3 regions of the Clostridium novyi NT genome follow, and region 3 is predicted to be linked to each of the others. Evidence: a T-box and tRNA genes for the amino acid it is inferred to sense, from the RefSeq annotation. Region 3 holds a T-box; the other regions hold tRNA genes.
The links. The T-box of region 3 lies ahead of thrS (threonine--tRNA ligase). A T-box ahead of a tRNA ligase gene usually reads a tRNA of that ligase, here a tRNA-Thr.
Positions count from the first base shown of each region.

Region 1: it has a tRNA-Thr gene. The T-box ahead of thrS (threonine--tRNA ligase) is inferred to sense a tRNA for this amino acid. The anticodon was not compared.
Region 2: it has a tRNA-Thr gene. The T-box ahead of thrS (threonine--tRNA ligase) is inferred to sense a tRNA for this amino acid. The anticodon was not compared.

Region 1 covers NC_008593.1:215,010-220,913, forward strand. The annotation lists gene thyX (FAD-dependent thymidylate synthase) at 1-474, shown strand, start outside; gene rlmB (23S rRNA (guanosine(2251)-2'-O)-methyltransferase RlmB) at 507-1,304, shown strand; gene NT01CX_RS01145 (NYN domain-containing protein) at 1,314-1,820, shown strand; gene sigH (RNA polymerase sporulation sigma factor SigH) at 1,928-2,587, shown strand; tRNA gene NT01CX_RS01155 (tRNA-Thr) at 2,719-2,794, shown strand; gene tuf (elongation factor Tu) at 2,888-4,069, shown strand; gene rpmG (50S ribosomal protein L33) at 4,369-4,518, shown strand; gene secE (preprotein translocase subunit SecE) at 4,557-4,778, shown strand; gene nusG (transcription termination/antitermination protein NusG) at 4,899-5,420, shown strand; gene rplK (50S ribosomal protein L11) at 5,494-5,904, shown strand, end outside.
Region 2 covers NC_008593.1:18,393-24,296, forward strand. The annotation lists gene lonC (Lon family ATP-dependent protease) at 1-303, shown strand, start outside; gene NT01CX_RS00125 (replicative DNA helicase) at 331-1,665, shown strand; gene hsp18 (heat shock protein Hsp18) at 1,702-2,139, opposite strand; tRNA gene NT01CX_RS00135 (tRNA-Thr) at 2,439-2,514, shown strand; gene NT01CX_RS00140 (DegV family protein) at 2,735-3,592, shown strand; gene NT01CX_RS00145 (DegV family protein) at 3,611-4,447, shown strand; gene NT01CX_RS00150 (homoserine dehydrogenase) at 4,689-5,904, shown strand, end outside.
Region 3 covers NC_008593.1:958,551-964,454, reverse strand. The annotation lists gene infC (translation initiation factor IF-3) at 1-174, opposite strand, end outside; ribosomal protein L20 leader region at 274-401, opposite strand; gene thrS (threonine--tRNA ligase) at 442-2,355, opposite strand; T-box leader at 2,422-2,659, opposite strand; gene ytxC (putative sporulation protein YtxC) at 2,743-3,600, opposite strand; gene NT01CX_RS04380 (DUF6873 family GME fold protein) at 3,723-4,427, shown strand; gene NT01CX_RS11945 (HNH endonuclease) at 4,536-5,435, opposite strand; tRNA gene NT01CX_RS04370 (tRNA-Cys) at 5,651-5,725, opposite strand; tRNA gene NT01CX_RS04365 (tRNA-Cys) at 5,813-5,887, opposite strand; tRNA gene NT01CX_RS04360 (tRNA-Gly) at 5,899-5,904, opposite strand, start outside.

The sequences.
Region 1 (5,904 bases), 740 kb from region 3:
TCACAGCAAAGTCAAAGATATGTAAAATTAAATCAGTTTGAATACATAGTTCCACCAGAAATAGAGAAAGATGATAATGCTAAGAAAATTTTTGTTGAAGCTATGGAAAATAGCCAAAAAGCTTATGACAAGATCGTTGATATACTAAGAGAAAAGCATATAGAAAGCGGAATGAAAAAACTATCTGCGGAAAAGAAAGCTATAGAAGATGCTAGATATGTTTTCCCAAATGCATGTGAAACAAAAATAGTTCTTACTATGAATGCTAGAAGTTTAATGAATTTCTTTGAGCATAGATGTTGTAATAGAGCTCAATGGGAAATACATGCATTAGCGGATGAAATGTTGAAACAGGTTAGAAAAGTAGCTCCAATATTATTTAAAAAAGCTGGACCTTCATGTGTTAAAGGTAGATGTCCAGAGGGTACTATGACTTGTGGACATATAGAAGAGGTTAGAACAAAGTATTCATAAATCAAAATTTTATAAAACAAGAGAGGTATTTTATGAAAGAATTAAAAAACCGTAATAATAAAAGAAACTTTAATATTAGAGAAGAAAAAGAAGAAAGAGAAGATTTAATAGAAGGAAGAAATGCGGTTATAGAAGCATTAAGAAGTGATAGAACTATAGAATATGTAATGGTTGCTAAAGGAAATGTTAGTGGTTCTATAAACAAGGTTTTAGGAATTGCTAAAGATAAAGGCATAATTATAAAAGAGGTTGATAGAAAAAAACTAGACTCAATGTCTATAACAGGGGCGCATCAAGGTGTTATGGCTATTGTAACTCCATTTAAATATAGTCAAATTGAGGATATTTTTAATTATGCAAAAGAAAAGGGGGAAGAACCTTTTATTTTAGTATTAGATGAAATAGAAGATCCCCATAACTTAGGTTCTATAATGAGAACAGCTGAAATATGTGGAGTACATGGTATTGTAATACCAAAGAGAAGAAATGTAGGTGTTACACCAACTGTATATAAAACATCAGCAGGAGCAGCTGAATATGTTAAAGTAGCAAAAGTTGCAAATATAAATAGAGCCATTGATGAAATTAAAGAAAGAGGAATTTGGGTATATGGAGCAGATATGGACGGAGAAAACTACTGTTTCCAAACAAATTTTAAAGGTGCTGTGGCATTAGTAATAGGTAGTGAGGGAAAAGGAATTTCAAAACTTACTAAACAAAAATGTGATGTTTTAATCAAGATACCAATGGTAGGAAAAATAACATCTTTAAATGCATCTGTAGCGGCCGGTATCATGATGTATGAGGTTTTGAAACAAAATATGGAATAGAGAAAAGCCGTGAGAAATGTATTTGTAGATGGATATAATGTTATTAATAGTTGGCCGGAGCTAAATAGAATTAAAGAATACAGTTTTGAGGCAGCACGAGATAAGCTTATAGAAATTATGCAGAATTATGGAGCTTATAATGGATATAAGATATTTTTAGTTTTTGATGCTCATCTTGTAAAGGGGAGTATTGAGAAAAAAGAAAGAATGAGTAACTTGATGGTGGTTTTTACAAAGGAAGGAGAAACAGCAGACAGTTTTATAGAAAGGTATGTTAACAACATAGGTAGAAAAGTAGAAGTGTGTGTTGTAACTTCTGACTCCTTAGAACAACAAGTTACTTTTCAAAGAGGAGCTACAAGGATGTCCTCCATAGAGTTTTATAATGAAGTTAAAACTACTACCCAAAAAATTACCAATAAGACAAAAAAGAATATCAGCGCTAATAGAACTCTTTTAGAAGACAGAATAGACAAGAAAGTACTAGAAAAATTACAAAAAATTAGAAAAAGTTGATAAAAACATTGAAGGTAATTTCCTTTTAATGTATAATTACATATATAATGTATATTAAGGTGTGTTTTATTAGTTAATTTTGACATGCATGGGGTGGAGGGGTTGTTTTGTTAAGTAAAGTACAAGAAACCGATAAAAAAAGAGAAGATCAAATTGAAAAAAGGTTAGATGAAGATATAGCATTAGATGCAAAAAATGGCGATATAAAAGCTCAAGAATACTTAATAAATAAGTATAAAAATTTTGTTAAGGCAAAAGCAAAATCTTATTTTTTGGTAGGTGCGGATAAAGAAGATATATATCAGGAAGGTATGATTGGGCTTTATAAAGCTATAAGAGATTTTAAACCAGACAAATTATCTTCTTTTAAGGCTTTTGCGGAATTATGTGTTACAAGACAAATAATAACAGCTATAAAAACAGCAACACGACAAAAGCATATACCTCTTAATACATATATTTCTTTAAATAAGCCGATTTATGATGAAGAATCTGACAGAACGCTTTTGGATATATTATCTACAGTAAAAGTGTGTGATCCAGAAGAACTTGTTATAAGTAAAGAAGAAGTTATTAAAATAGAAAAAGAAATAGAACAAGTGCTTTCAGAACTTGAATTAGAAGTGTTGAATTCTTATCTTCAAGGGAAATCATATCAAGAGATTGCATGTGATTTGGATAGACATTCTAAATCCATTGATAATGCATTACAAAGAGTAAAGAGAAAGCTTGAAAAATGCTTGAATAAAAAGGTGAAAAATTGTTGACAAAAAAAAGTGTAAATAGTAAAATAAATAATTGGTATAGGGCTTTTGAAAAACAACATATGGGGAGATGATTAATCTCCTAAATTGGGTGTCGTGGGCTCGATACCTGTAATATCGAAAAAAGGAAAGATGCCCATGTAGCTCAGCTGGCAGAGCGTCACCTTGGTAAGGTGGAGGTCGCCGGTTCAAGCCCGGTCGTGGGCTCCATGAATTAAAACAGCTGACAACACACCAGGACAGGTTTACGAAAAGGTTAAAAATATTAATTAAGAATTTAAAGGTGAACAGGAGGAATAAAAAATGGCAAGACAAAAGTTTGAAAGAAATAAGCCACACGTAAATATAGGAACAATAGGTCACGTAGACCACGGTAAAACAACAACAACAGCAGCAATCACAATGACACTTGCAAAAGCAGGTGGAGCAGAAGTACAAAACTACGAAGATATTGATAAAGCACCAGAAGAAAAAGAAAGAGGAATCACAATCAATACATCACACGTAGAATATGAAACAGAAAACAGACACTATGCACACGTTGACTGCCCAGGACACGCAGACTATGTAAAGAACATGATCACAGGAGCAGCACAAATGGACGGAGCTATCTTAGTTGTATCAGCAGCAGATGGTCCAATGCCACAAACAAGAGAACACATCCTATTAGCATCAAGAGTAGGAGTTAACCACATAGTAGTATTCTTAAACAAAGCAGACCAAGTAGATGATCCAGAATTACTAGAATTAGTAGAAATGGAAGTAAGAGAATTATTAAGCGAATACGGATTTGACGGAGACGAATGTCCAGTAGTAGTAGGATCAGCATTAAAAGCAATCGAAGAAGGGGATGACCAATGCATCCTAGACTTAATGAAAGCTGTAGATGAATATATCCCAACTCCAGAAAGAGCAACAGATCAACCATTCTTAATGCCTGTAGAAGATGTATTTACAATTACAGGAAGAGGAACAGTTGCAACAGGAAGAGTTGAAAGAGGAGTACTACACGTAGGAGATGAAGTACAAATCGTAGGAATGAAAGAAGAAATCGGAAAGACAACAATCACAGGAGTAGAAATGTTCAGAAAGATGTTAGATGAAGCAATGGCTGGAGATAACATCGGAGCATTATTAAGAGGAGTACAAAGAGACGAAATCGAAAGAGGTCAAGTACTAGCAAAACCAGGTTCAGTAACACCTCACAAAAAATTCGTAGGTCAAGTTTACGTATTAAAGAAAGAAGAAGGTGGAAGACACACTCCATTCTTTAACGGATACAGACCACAATTCTACTTCAGAACAACAGACGTAACAGGATCAATCGCTTTACCAGAAGGAGTAGAAATGGTAATGCCAGGAGACCATATAGACATGAACGTAGAATTAATCACACCAGTAGCAATGGAAAACAACCTAAGATTCGCTATCAGAGAAGGTGGAAGAACAGTAGGTTCAGGAGTTGTTACTAGCATAGTTGAATAATTTATAATTATTTAAACTTAAAATAGATTAAATATAATAGGACTAGGTTTTAAACTTAGTCCTTTTGAAAGAAAAAACATTTTAAATGCATTTAAAATGAATTAATTGTAAAAAGTGGTATATAATTTAAGATAAAGTGATTATATACAAAAAAAAGTTGACATATACAGTAACTTGTGATAAGTTTGTAAGGTAACGCACAAACTTAGCGTAGTATTTATATAAAGTAATAAACATTTATATACTACACATGGAAGTAAGACCTGTGTGTGTATACGCAGAATATGGAGGTGTAGGTTGTGAGAGTAAAAGTAACTTTAGCATGTACAGAATGTAAACAAAGAAATTACAATACAATGAAGAATAAAAAGAACAATTCTGAAAGAATTGAAATGAGAAAGTATTGCAAATTCTGCCGCACGCACACACTTCACAAAGAAACAAAATAGTTACTTGTATTCACTAAAAATATAAGGATGTGAATATAATGGCTTTAAATGAAAGCAAGAAGCTTGAAAAGCAGTCATCTGTGGGTATAGGCAAGTTCTTAAAAGAATTAAAGGCAGAGACAAAAAGAATAACTTGGCCACCTAAAGAAGAAGTAAAGAAGTCTACTATTATAGTATTGTTTTTTTGTGCAGTTAGTGCTTTTATAATAGGACTTATGGATTCTGGGTTTAATGGCCTTTACAAAATTATTTTCAAATAAGAGATAATTTTAGATTTATAAATAAGATAATATTAAATTTATATATTATTTAAGATAAATAAATTTATAATATTAAAATAAAAGGGAGGTAGGAATGAGATTTATCTCATTTCCTGAAATATGGCAGAAAAAGTTCGTTGGTATGTTGTTCATACTTACTCTGGTTACGAAAACAAAGTAAAAGTAAATCTTGAAAAAACAATAGAAAACAGAGGATTACACGATCTAATTCACGACATACAAGTCCCTATGGAAGAAGTAGTAGAAGTAAAGGATGGAAAGAAGAAGGTAACTCAAAAGAAGGTCTTTCCAGGATATGTCCTTGTAAAAATGATCATGTCAGATGAATCTTGGTACATAGTTAGAAATACAAGGGGAGTTACGGGATTTGTAGGCCCTGGGTCAAAACCAGTACCTCTTACTGAAGAAGAAGTGTTAGCTATGGGTATAAGTGAAAAGAACGTGGACATTGATATTTCCGTAGGAGAAAGTGTAAAGGTAATTTCAGGACCTCTGAATAGTTTTGTTGCAGTAATACAAGAAATCAATGTTGAAAAACAAAAGATTAAAGCGTTAGTTAATATGTTTGGTAGGGAAACGCCTACTGAGCTTAATTTTAATCAAATAGAAAAACTAGATTAATCTGCTATAAGACAAAGTCTTACAGTGGGAGAGCTTAAAAGCTCGCATTACCACATATGAGGAGGTGTAAACTATGGCAAAAAAAGTAGTAGGAATGATTAAACTTCAACTTCCAGCAGGAAAGGCAACTCCAGCACCACCAGTTGGACCAGCATTAGGACAACACGGTGTAAATATTATGGCTTTCTGTAAGGAATACAATGCTAAAACAGCAAATCAAGCAGGAATGACTATTCCAGTTATAATTTCTGTATATCAAGATAGATCTTTCAGCTTCATTCTTAAGACTCCTCCAGCAGCAGTTTTAATTAAAAAAGCAGCTGGATTAGACAGTGGTTCAGGTGAACCAAACAAGACTAAAGTAGGAAAGATTACTAAAGCTCAATTAAAAGAAATTGCTGAAACTAAGATGCCAGACTTAAACGCTGGATCAGTTGAAAGCGCTATGAGCATGATAGCAGGAACTGCTAGAAGTATGGGTATT
Region 2 (5,904 bases), 940 kb from region 3:
GTAGGTGGTGGAAGAATAGATGGTCCATCAGCAGGTGCTGCTATAACAATTTGTATTATAAGTGCTCTTTTAAATAAATCAATAAGACAAGATGTTGCAGTAACTGGTGAAATATCATTAAGAGGAAAAGTAAAACCAGTAGGTGGCATATTTGAAAAGGTATATGGTGCAAGAAGAAAAGGCATTAAATGTGTAGTTATACCAAAGGATAATTTAAGAGAAGTACCAACAGGTCTTAATGACATAGAAATTAAAGCTGTAGATAATATTGAGGAACTAATTAAGATTGTTTTTGAAGAATAATTTTAATTACTAGTAGGAGAGATAAAAATGGAAACACCTCTTAGAGTTTTGCCACATAATATACAGGCTGAACAAACAGTACTTGGATGTATGATTAAAGACAAAACATCTATTGCTCAATCAGCAGAGGCTTTAAGGGGAGAAGATTTTTATAGGGAAAGTCATCAGATTATATTTAATGCTATATATGAGCTTTACTCAAAAGACATTCCTGTAGATATGGTAACATTAATAGAGAAATTAAAATCTACTGATAAGTTACAAATTGTAGGCGGAATTACTTATATAACGGAATTAAGTAATTCCGTCGAATCAACTATAAACGTAAATTCATACATAAAAATTGTTGAAGAAAAATCTATTTTAAGAAAGCTTATAAAAGCTTCAGCAGATATTACAGAAGAGTGTTACTTAAATCAAGAAGATGTACCAAGTGTACTTGATAAAGCGGAAAAAAGAGTATTTGATATAGCAGAAAAGAGAACTTCAAGTGATTTTGAACCTATAAGTAATGTTCTCGAAAGAGGCTTTGAGCAAATAGAAAAGATTTTTAATAATAAGGGAGAAACAACAGGAATTCCATCAGGTTTTCCAGAGCTTGATGCAAAAACATCAGGATTTCAACCAGGTGATATGATATTAATTGCAGCAAGACCTTCTATGGGAAAAACAACATTTGCTATAAATATAGCTGAATACGCAGCTATAAGAGAAGGTAAAAATGTTGTTGTGTTCTCACTTGAAATGTCAAAAGAACAATTAGCATATAAAATACTTTGTTCAGAAGCAAACGTAGATATGTTAAAACTAAGAACTGGTGAATTAGAAGATGGGGATTGGGAACGAATAGCTAAGGCTTCAGGACCTATTGCAGCATCAAATATTTATATAGATGATACTGCGGGTGTATCTGTTATGGAAATGAGATCTAAGTGCAGAAGATTAAAAATAGAACATGGAATAGACCTTATAGTAATAGACTATCTTCAACTTATGAGTGGAAGTTCAGGTTCTGAAAGTAGACAACAAGAGGTATCTGAAATATCAAGATCCATAAAAGCACTGGCAAAGGAAATGCATTGTCCAGTTATAGCATTATCACAGTTATCTCGTGCTCCAGAGCAAAGAGCAGATCACAGACCTATGTTATCTGACCTTAGAGAATCAGGTTCAATAGAGCAGGATGCTGACCTTGTTATGTTCTTATATAGAGATGAGTATTATAACAAGGAAACTGAAGACAAAAATATAGCAGAATGTATAATTGCAAAACAAAGAAACGGTCCAGTTGGAACTGTAAAACTTGCTTGGCTTGGACAGTACAGTAAGTTTGGTAGATTAGATATTATACATCAAGAATAAGAAAAGATGTGACTATAAAAATCACATCTTTTTTTATTATTTAATTTCTATTCTTTTTTGATTTCTGTTATTTTTCTTTGGAAGAACTAATTTTAAAACACCATTTTCAAAATTAGCCTCAATATTATCTTCATCAATATCATTTATAAAGAAACTTCTTTTAAATTCTCCATAATGTCTTTCACGTCTTACATAGTTATTTTCATCATCTTTATCTTCTATAGAATCTTCACGTTTTGCTGAAATTGTTAAATATCCATTTTCATAGTAAAGGTCTAAATTTTCTTTTTTCATTCCAGGAAGATCAGCCTCAACTAAGTAAGCATTTTCAGTGTCTCTAACATCTACATTAAATCCATTGTTCATAGTTTTTGGAAAGAAGTCATCATTAAAGAAGTTATCAAATAAATTATTGAAAAAGTCTTCTCTCCTTCTTAAATTTCCATGGTTTCTAAAAGGAATCATTTCAAACATTATAAAAAACCTCCTTAATATATTAAATATTTTATTTAAATTAACTTGCTATTAACTACCAGGTGATTACCTTGTATGCTTATATAATAAGCTAAAAGTCAAAGAAAGTCAAAGTCTAAAAAATTGAGGTTTAAAAAGCTATAATTAAAAAGAAATATAAAGAGTCTAATATTTTAAAATAATAATAAATTTTAATATAATAAGTGGATTTTTAAAAAATTTTAAGAAGAATACTGATTATTGCACAAAACATTGATTAAATTTTTAATTAGGAGTAAAATTGTATATATAAATAAAATGCTCCTATGGCTCAGATGGTAGAGCAACTGATTCGTAATCAGTAGGTCGCAGGTTCAAATCCTGTTAGGAGCACCAAGAAAAGTTATTAGCTTGAAGGTTGAGATTACAAACATATCTTAGCCTCTTTTATTTTTTGATAAACAAGTAATTTTCATAGAGAGGTAGTATTCAAGAAAAAAAGTACAAAATAAAGGGTATTTGAGATATACTATTGTAGTAAAATAATAAGTAATGAAAATAAAAATGGTATAAAGTACAAGTTATACTTTATAATGAACATAAAGGAGATTTTAAAATGGCAATAAGAATAGTAACTGATAGCGGGTCTGATTTACCTAAAGATATTATTGAAAAGTATAATATTAAGTTTTTACCCTTATATGTATATGTTAACGATGAACCATATTTAGACGGCGTAACTATTGAACATAAAGAAGTTTATGATGGTATGAGAAAGGGCAATATGTATAAGACAGCCCAAATACCACCAAATGTATTTTATGATGCTTTTAAAGAGTGTGCTGAAAACAATGATACATGTATTTATATAGGTTTTTCGTCAGAACTTTCAGGAACTTATCAATCATCAATGATAGCAAAGGAAGATATTTTAGAAGAATATCCTGATTTTGATATACATGTTATAGATACAAAATCTGCATCACTGGGACTTGGACTTGTGGTTTATAAGGCTGCTCAAATGGTTATGGAAGGAAAGACTAAAGAAGAGGTCTTAGAAGCTATTGAGTTTAACAGTAAACATATGGAAGGAATCTTTACTGTTGATGATTTAGAATATCTATATAAAGGCGGAAGAGTAAGTAGGGGTTCTGCCGTAATAGGTGGACTTTTAAATATTAAACCTATATTAAATATAGAAAAGGGTAAACTAATTCCTATAGATAAAGTTAGAGGAAGAAAAAAAGTTTTAAAGAAAATTTTAGAGTTAGTAAGAGAACGTGGTGTGGATTTAGAAAATCAAACAATAGCAATATCTCATGGAGATGATATAGAAGCAGCAGAAAAAGTAAAGGAAATCTTTAAAGAAGAATTTGGCTCAAAGGATTTCTTAATAAGTACCATTGGAGGAGTAATAGGCTCCCATGTAGGACCTGGAACTGTTGCAGTATTTTTTCTTAACGATATTAAATAAGTAAGGGGGATAAAGCATATGGATATAAAAATTGTTGCAGATAGTAGTTGTGATTTATCACAGGAATTAAAAGAAGAAATGAACATCGACATTGCTCCTTTAACATTAATTTTAGAGGGCAAAGAATATATAGACAATGAAGAATTAAATGTATCAGAATATATTGAGAATATGGCAAACTGTAAGACATCACCTAAAACAGCATGTCCTTCTCCACAAGATTATATAGAAAAATATAAAGGAGAAGAAAGTGTATTTGTAGTGCCATTATCATCAAAATTAAGTGGAAGCTACAACAGTGCTGTACTTGCTAAGAATTTATTTTTAGATGAAATAGGAAACAAATTCATTCATGTATTTGATTCTGTTACAGCATCAGTAGGTCAAACTATAATATCTCTTAAAATAAATGAGCTTTCAAAGCTTAATTTAGGAGAATTAGAAATTGTAGAAAAGGTTAATAAATACATAAGTGAAATGAAAACATTTTTCTTATTAGAAAGTTTAGATCACCTAGCAAAGGCAGGAAGATTAAATCCTATTATTGCAAAGGTTGCAAACATGTTATCTATAAAACCAATTATGGGTTCTAATGATGATGGAACTATAAGAATGGTTGAAAAGACTAGAGGTTATAAAAAAGCCTTCAAGAGATTTATAGATATAATCGGAGAAGAAGGAAGCAACTTAGAGCAAAAGGTACTTGGAATTGCTCATTGCAATTGTCTTGAAAGAGCTCTTCAATTTAAAGAAGAGGTTTTAAAGAGATATAATTTTAAGGACATAGTAGTTGTTGAAATGTCTGGACTAAGCACAACTTATGCAGATAATGGAGGTCTTGTAATAGCGTTTTAGATAAATTAATCACATAACGAATTGATATTTTAAAGCAATTGGTTATGTGATTTTTATTTATCTATATTTAAGTAATAAAATTCCTCATATTGAAAATTTATAAATAATTTTATATAAGTACTTTATTATTTTATAAATAATAAGTATAATAGGAGTAGTTATATTTAGTACATTTGTTTGCCGATAAAAAACAAAATGAAATTATAATATTATATATGATATAAATAAGGGGGCATAGATTATGAAAAAAGTAAGCATTGCATTATTAGGACTTGGAAATGTAGGTAGGGGAGTATGGAAGATACTAGATGCAAATAAAGAGGAGATAAGAGAAAGATCTGGTTACGAAATAGAAGTTTCTAAAATATTAGTTAGGGATAGAAACAAAAATAGGGGCATAGATGTACCAGATAAAATAATAACAACTAATGCTGACGAAATATTTGAAGATGAAAATATAAAGATAGTAGTAGAATTAATGGGCGGAGTTGATCCTGCTAAAGAATATATGATAAGGGCTATGAAAAATAAAAAACATGTAGTAACAGCAAATAAACTTGCAGTTGCAACTTGTGGTTCTGAACTTTTAAAAACAGCACAAGAAGAAAACGTAAGATTATGTTATGAAGCAAGTGTTGCTGGGGGAATTCCAATAATACATGGATTAAGTGAAAGCTTAACAGCAAATAAAATTGAACAAATAGTGGGGATTATAAACGGAACAACAAATTACATATTAACAAAAATGCGCTTAGATAATATGGATTTTAAAGAAGCGCTAAAAGAAGCACAAGAAAAGGGTTATGCAGAAGCTGATCCAACATCAGATGTTGAAGGATATGATGCTGTTTATAAACTTGCTATATTAACTTATCTTGCATTTGGTAAAAAGGTAAATGTAGATTCAATATATAGAGAAGGAATTCAAAAGATAGAATCAGTAGACATAGATTATGCTAAGGAATTTGGATATGTGATAAAGCTTTTAGCAATAGTTAAGGATGTAAATGACACTTTAGAATTAAGAGTTCATCCAACAATGATTCCAGAGAGACATCCTCTTGCTAATGTAAATGATTCTTTCAATGCAATATTCTTAAAGGGAAATGCAGTTGGAGATTTAATGATGTACGGACGTGGAGCTGGAGATCTTCCAACAGGAAGTGCGGTTGTTGGTGATATAATTTCTGTACTAAGAAATGAAACAGATCCATTATTTAAACTATCAAAACATAAATTAGGAAACGTTAAAAAGGTAAGTAGTATGGAAGATACGGAATGTGAATATTACATAAGAATGACTGTAAATGATGAACCAGGAGTTTTAGGTAATATAGCAGGTATTCTTGGAAAACATGATGTAAGCTTACTTTCAGTAATACAAAAGGCCAAAGAAGAAGAATCTGTAAAGCTAGTGTTTATAACTCATAAAACATTAGAAGGCAATATAAATAAGT
Region 3 (5,904 bases):
CTTGCCATAATCCATTATCTTACAAACTGGTGGAGTACTGTTTGATGCTATCATAACTAAATCAAGCTCTTTTTCTTCTGCCATCTTTAAAGCTTCTCTAGTATTTAAAACACCAAGTTGTTCTCCAGTCTCACTTATAAGTCTTACTTCTTTTTCTCTTATTTGTTCATTTATAAGGCTTTCTTTCTTAATACTCTTTCACCTCCGAAAAAAACTCAAAACTTCTATAATTACTTTTATATTTAACTATTAATTATAGACTCTATTTATATTACAAAATAAAAAGGACGGCTTCTAAGCCGTCCTATACAATTCACATAAAATAAAATAACTTGAAATGAATGTATAACCTTACTAGCTGTGCTGTAAGGTGAGAAACAGCTTAGTTTCTTCTTAACGAATAGTATTGTACTATATATAATTTATAAAGTCAACTGTTTTTTATAAACAATTTGTTTTTTCTTCTATTTCTTTTTTTACCATAGCAACAAAGTCAGTTAAATTCATTGCTCCAAGATCTCCTTGTTTTCTTGCTCTTACTGCTATAGTCTTTTCGTTCATTTCTTTATCTCCAAGAACTAGCATGTAAGGTATCTTTTGAAGCTGAGCTTCTCTGATTTTGTATCCTATTTTTTCATTTCTTAAATCAAGTTCTACTCTTATTCCATTTTCATTTAATACTTTTTGAATTTCTTTGCAGTATTCAACTTGATTATCTGTTATATTCATTATTTTAACTTGTACTGGTGCAAGCCATGTTGGGAATGCTCCTGCATAGTGTTCTGTTAAAATTCCTATAAATCTTTCTATACTTCCGAATATAACTCTGTGAGCCATTACTGGTCTGTGTTTTTCTCCATCTGCTCCTACATAGCTTAAATCAAATCTTTCTGGCATTTGGAAATCTAATTGAATTGTTCCACATTGCCAAGTTCTTCCTAAACAATCTCTTAAATGGAAGTCGATCTTTGGACCATAGAATGCTCCGTCTCCTTCGTTAATCTTGTATTCAAGACCTGCTTCATTTAATGCTTTTATAAGACCATTTGTTGCTGCTTCCCAATCTTCATCGCTTCCCATAGAATCTTCTGGTCTAGTTGAAAGTTCTACGAAATATTCAAATCCAAATAGGCTGTAGAAATTGTCTATCATCTTAATTACTCCTAATATTTCTGAAGTAATTTGTTCTTTTGTCATAAATATATGAGCATCATCTTGAGTAAAGTTTCTAACTCTCATAAGTCCGTGTAATGCACCTGAATATTCATGTCTGTGAACAAGACCAAGTTCTCCAAGTCTTATAGGTAATTCTCTATATGAGTGAAGATCGCTCTTATAAACCAATATAGATCCTGGACAGTTCATTGGTTTTATTGCATAGTCTTCTCCATCTATTTTAGTGAAGTACATATTTTCTTTGTAGTGATCCCAGTGGCCTGATTGATGCCATAATTTTTCATTTAATATAATAGGTGTTCTTATTTCACCGTATCCTGCTTTTTCGTGCATTTCTCTCCAGTAGTTTTCAAGAGTATTTCTTAAAATCATTCCCTTTGGATAGAAGAATGGGAATCCTGGACCTTCTTCTTTAAGATCAAATAATCCTAATTCTTTTCCAAGTTTTCTGTGGTCTCTCTTTTTAGCTTCTTCAAGCATGTGAAGATATTCTTCAAGTTCCGCTTTTTTAGTAAATGCTGTTCCATAGATTCTTTGTAACATTTTATTGTTTTCATTTCCTCTCCAATAAGCACCTGCTACAGAAAGTAATTTTATAGCTTTAACTTCTTTAGTTGATGGTACGTGAGGTCCTGCACAAAGGTCTACAAAATCTCCTTGTTCATAGAATGAAATTATTGACTCTTCTGGTAGATCTTCTATAAGTTCTACTTTGTAATCTTCATTTCTTTCTTTCATAAAGTTAATTGCATCTTCTCTTGACTTAGTGAATTTTTTAAGTTGTAGATTTTCTTTAACTATTTTGTTCATTTCTTTTTCTATTTTTTCAAGAATTTCTGGAGTGAAAGAAAACTCTGCATCAAAGTCATAATAGAATCCATTTTCTATTGAAGGTCCTATTGCAAGTTTAACTTCTGGGTATAATCTTTTTACTGCTTGAGCAAGTATATGTGATGCTGTATGTCTTAAAGTATCTTTTCCTTCTTGATCTTCAAAAGTTAATATTTCTAAAGTGCTGTCCTCATTTATAACATCCATAAGTTCAGCTTTTTCTCCATTTATTTTAGCTCCTAAAGCTTTTTTTCTTAATGAAGTGCTTATTCTAGCAGCTATTTCTGAAACTGTTAAGCCTTTTTCAACTTCTAATACTTTTCCATCTTTTAAAGTTATTTTTATCATATTTCTTCCTCCCTACTAAATTTATGTATAAAATTTTTAATCAAAAAACAAAAAGCTCGCCCCCAAAAATGGGGCGAGTTTTATCGCGATTCCACCCAAATTAACAATAAAGTATAATATATTTGTATACATTATTATTGTTATCTCATAGCTTTTAACGCTTGCGGCGGAAAATATCTACTAATATTTCAATACTCAACTTAAAGGTGGTTTTCAATAACACTTGAACAAAAAATCTTACAGCCAATGGATTTTTCTCTCTTAGAACAGTATTTTATTTACTCTTCCTTATCATTGTCTTTAAATTATCTTTTTTATAAATTATAGTATTAATATTTTAAACTGTCAATAATTTTATTTTTTATATTTTTATTGCAATATATTTTTTCAATTTTCACAAAATTTAACTCTGTTTTCAAAAACTTTTTCAATAGTATTTATCATTTCTTTATTTTTGGAATTTTTCCTTCGGTGTATTATTATATTTTTAGGACAATAAGTTATAAGTCCACTTATAATAAGATCATCCACTTGAACATCTTCAATACTATTGATGCCTGCGAGTTCTCCTATTATATCATTCATAAGGTCTTTTCCCTTATCATCTTCTATTATATAACTTCCATCTTCTTTTATAGTTATATTCACTTCTTTTATTTTATTTTCTTGTACATCAACAAAATACTTTAGAAGTTTTATAAACTCATCATATTCCCTTTGAGATACATATTTTTCTACAACTTTGTTTACTATACTTTCAAAGTCTCCTCTTAATTCCTTCATTCTAAAGGTAAGAAATCCATTTATATTAATTGTTGAATTTTCATCTACACATTCTTTTATTTTATTTATTATATTATTCTTTTTATTCATGCAATATATAGCATCTTCATCAGTAATTTTCTCTGTATTATTTAAAATCTCTATAGTTCTATCCATAACTTCTTGCATTTCATCATATTTTAAGAAAAAGTATGAGTCTGTTAAATAAGAATACAATTCTTCTCTATAAAACTTTTTAACAACAATATTATATATAATATTTGATATATATAAACCAAATTTATTTTTTTGTTTTGTATCTAATTCATTTTCTTTACAAAATATTTTTATAAAGTGTAAATCAGCACTTATATTTTCATAAATCCCAAGTATTATGCCTTTTTCTTCGAAATATATCTTCATCTTGTTTAAATCATATATTATATCTTCTTTATTGTCACATATAATTGTCAGTAATAACACACAATACACTCCTTCCTGGAATTAGTATGTGTTTAAATTCAAAGGCTATTCAATACAAATAAAATTTTCTATTTTATAGACATAATTATTTTTAAAATGTTATATTTATTAGGGTGATATATATGAAAACATTAATTGTAGATTACAGAATATCAGAAGAAGAAAAAAGCTTTTTAATAAATTTAGGCTATAAAATAATAACTTGTCCTTCCTCTAATAAACTATATTATGCTATATGTGGGCATCCTGATATACTAATGCACATAATTAATAAAAAAAATATTATAGTTCACAAAGATACACCTAATAACTTTATAGAATCACTTAAAACCTTAGGTATGAACGTAATTTTATCTAAAAATTCATTAGACTCAAAATATCCAAAAGACATAATTCTAAACGCTGTTAATCTTTCAGATTATTTTGTTCATTATTTAAAGAATACAGACAAAGTTTTATTAAATGAAATAAAAAAAGAAAAGAAAAAATTAATTAATACAAAACAAGGGTATACTAAATGCTCTACTGCAATAGTAAATGATAATGCCATAATGACAAGTGATACCACTATAGCTAAAGCTCTTAAAGATGAAAATATTGATGTGTTACTTTTACCCCCTGGTGACATTGAACTTCCAGGACTTGATTATGGTTTCATTGGAGGCACTTGCGGGTTAATTGAGAATAACACTTTAGCCTTCTATGGAGATCTTAAAAATTATATTTACGGAAAAGAAGTTTTGAATTTCTTAAAAAAGCATAAAGTAGAACCGGTATTTTTAAGAAAAGGGAAATTAATAGATAGAGGAAGTATTTTTAGGGTTTAGAATACTTAAATTACTCAATACTTCAAAAAAGTTAAAGTCCTTAAAATCAAGGACTTTAACTTTTTTATATAAAATTTATATTTTTTCAAAAGTATAATTGTAATATAATTAATTTAATTTTGCACCCTTTTTACGATTACATTTCCAACAAAGAGTTTGTAAATTTTTTTCTGTAGACATACCACCCTTTGAAATAGGTATTATGTGATCAATTTCTAATAATAGATTCTTTTCATCTCTTGTAGATAATCCACACTTTTGACAAGTATAATTATCTCTCTTTTTTATCTTTTCTCTTAATTTTGAAGTCATTAATGCCCTTTGTCCTGCTGCACTTTTTTTAAATTTAACAACTTGTGAAAGATATTCTACAAAATAATTTAAATTATCTAAATCTAATTCAATATCACAACTAATAGATTTATTTCCACCAGGACTTACATATCTAAATGTATATACAGGGAAGTATAATGTACTAAAATCAATTTCCTTAAATCCTAATTTCCGCATAAACTTTTTCCCATTAAATGTTCTAATAAGAAATGGTACATCATGCTTGATAGATTTTTTAATCTTTTCAAGTTCATTACTAAGTAATTTCTTTCCTTCTTCAGCAGCCGAAAAATTATTTAAAATATTTTCAAAACTTTGTAGCGATTCTTCATTTGCTTTAATATTAAAGTACTTGCATAAATATTTAAAAGGTTGCATTTCTGCATTCTTACATACAGTTGCAGAGCATTCATAAATATATTCTGATTTTCTTGCTTTTAATTGTTCTTTTCTTTTAAAATTATATCTACTTGAATCATTTAATTGCGCAATTCCATAATTATTTTTTTTAACGTCTAAATACGTATTTTTTAATTCTTCAATATGCTGGTTTAATTCATTACAATTTATAATGTAATTATTTAAATCTTGTTTTAATTTATTAAAATTTTTACCTTTATAATACGCATATTTATATATTTGCCAAACTATAAACAACATAATTATAACGGACATGCTTTCTCCCTCTTTTCCCATTTGTTTATATTACTATTATATCATATTTTTGTAAAATAAGCTCACATATTGAACTTGACTATAAATTATGCATATTTTGACCCTTTATGAATTTCATAAGTTACCTTGTAATATCCTTATTTTATCTTTTCAAAAAACAACAAAACTCCTTGAAATCAAGGAGTTTTCATTATATCAATATTAAATTGATGTTTTGGAGGCGCCACCCAGATTTGAACTGGGGAATCAGAGTTTTGCAGACTCGTGCCTTACCACTTGGCTATAGCGCCGCATTATTTTGTTGCATACTACATATTATTCATTTTTAATAAATTTGTTACTTTATTATTTCAAAAACATCATTTTAAAAAGATGTTTGGAGGCGCCACCCAGATTTGAACTGGGGAATCAGAGTTTTGCAGACTCGTGCCTTACCACTTGGCTATAGCGCCTTATTATATTTTGGAGC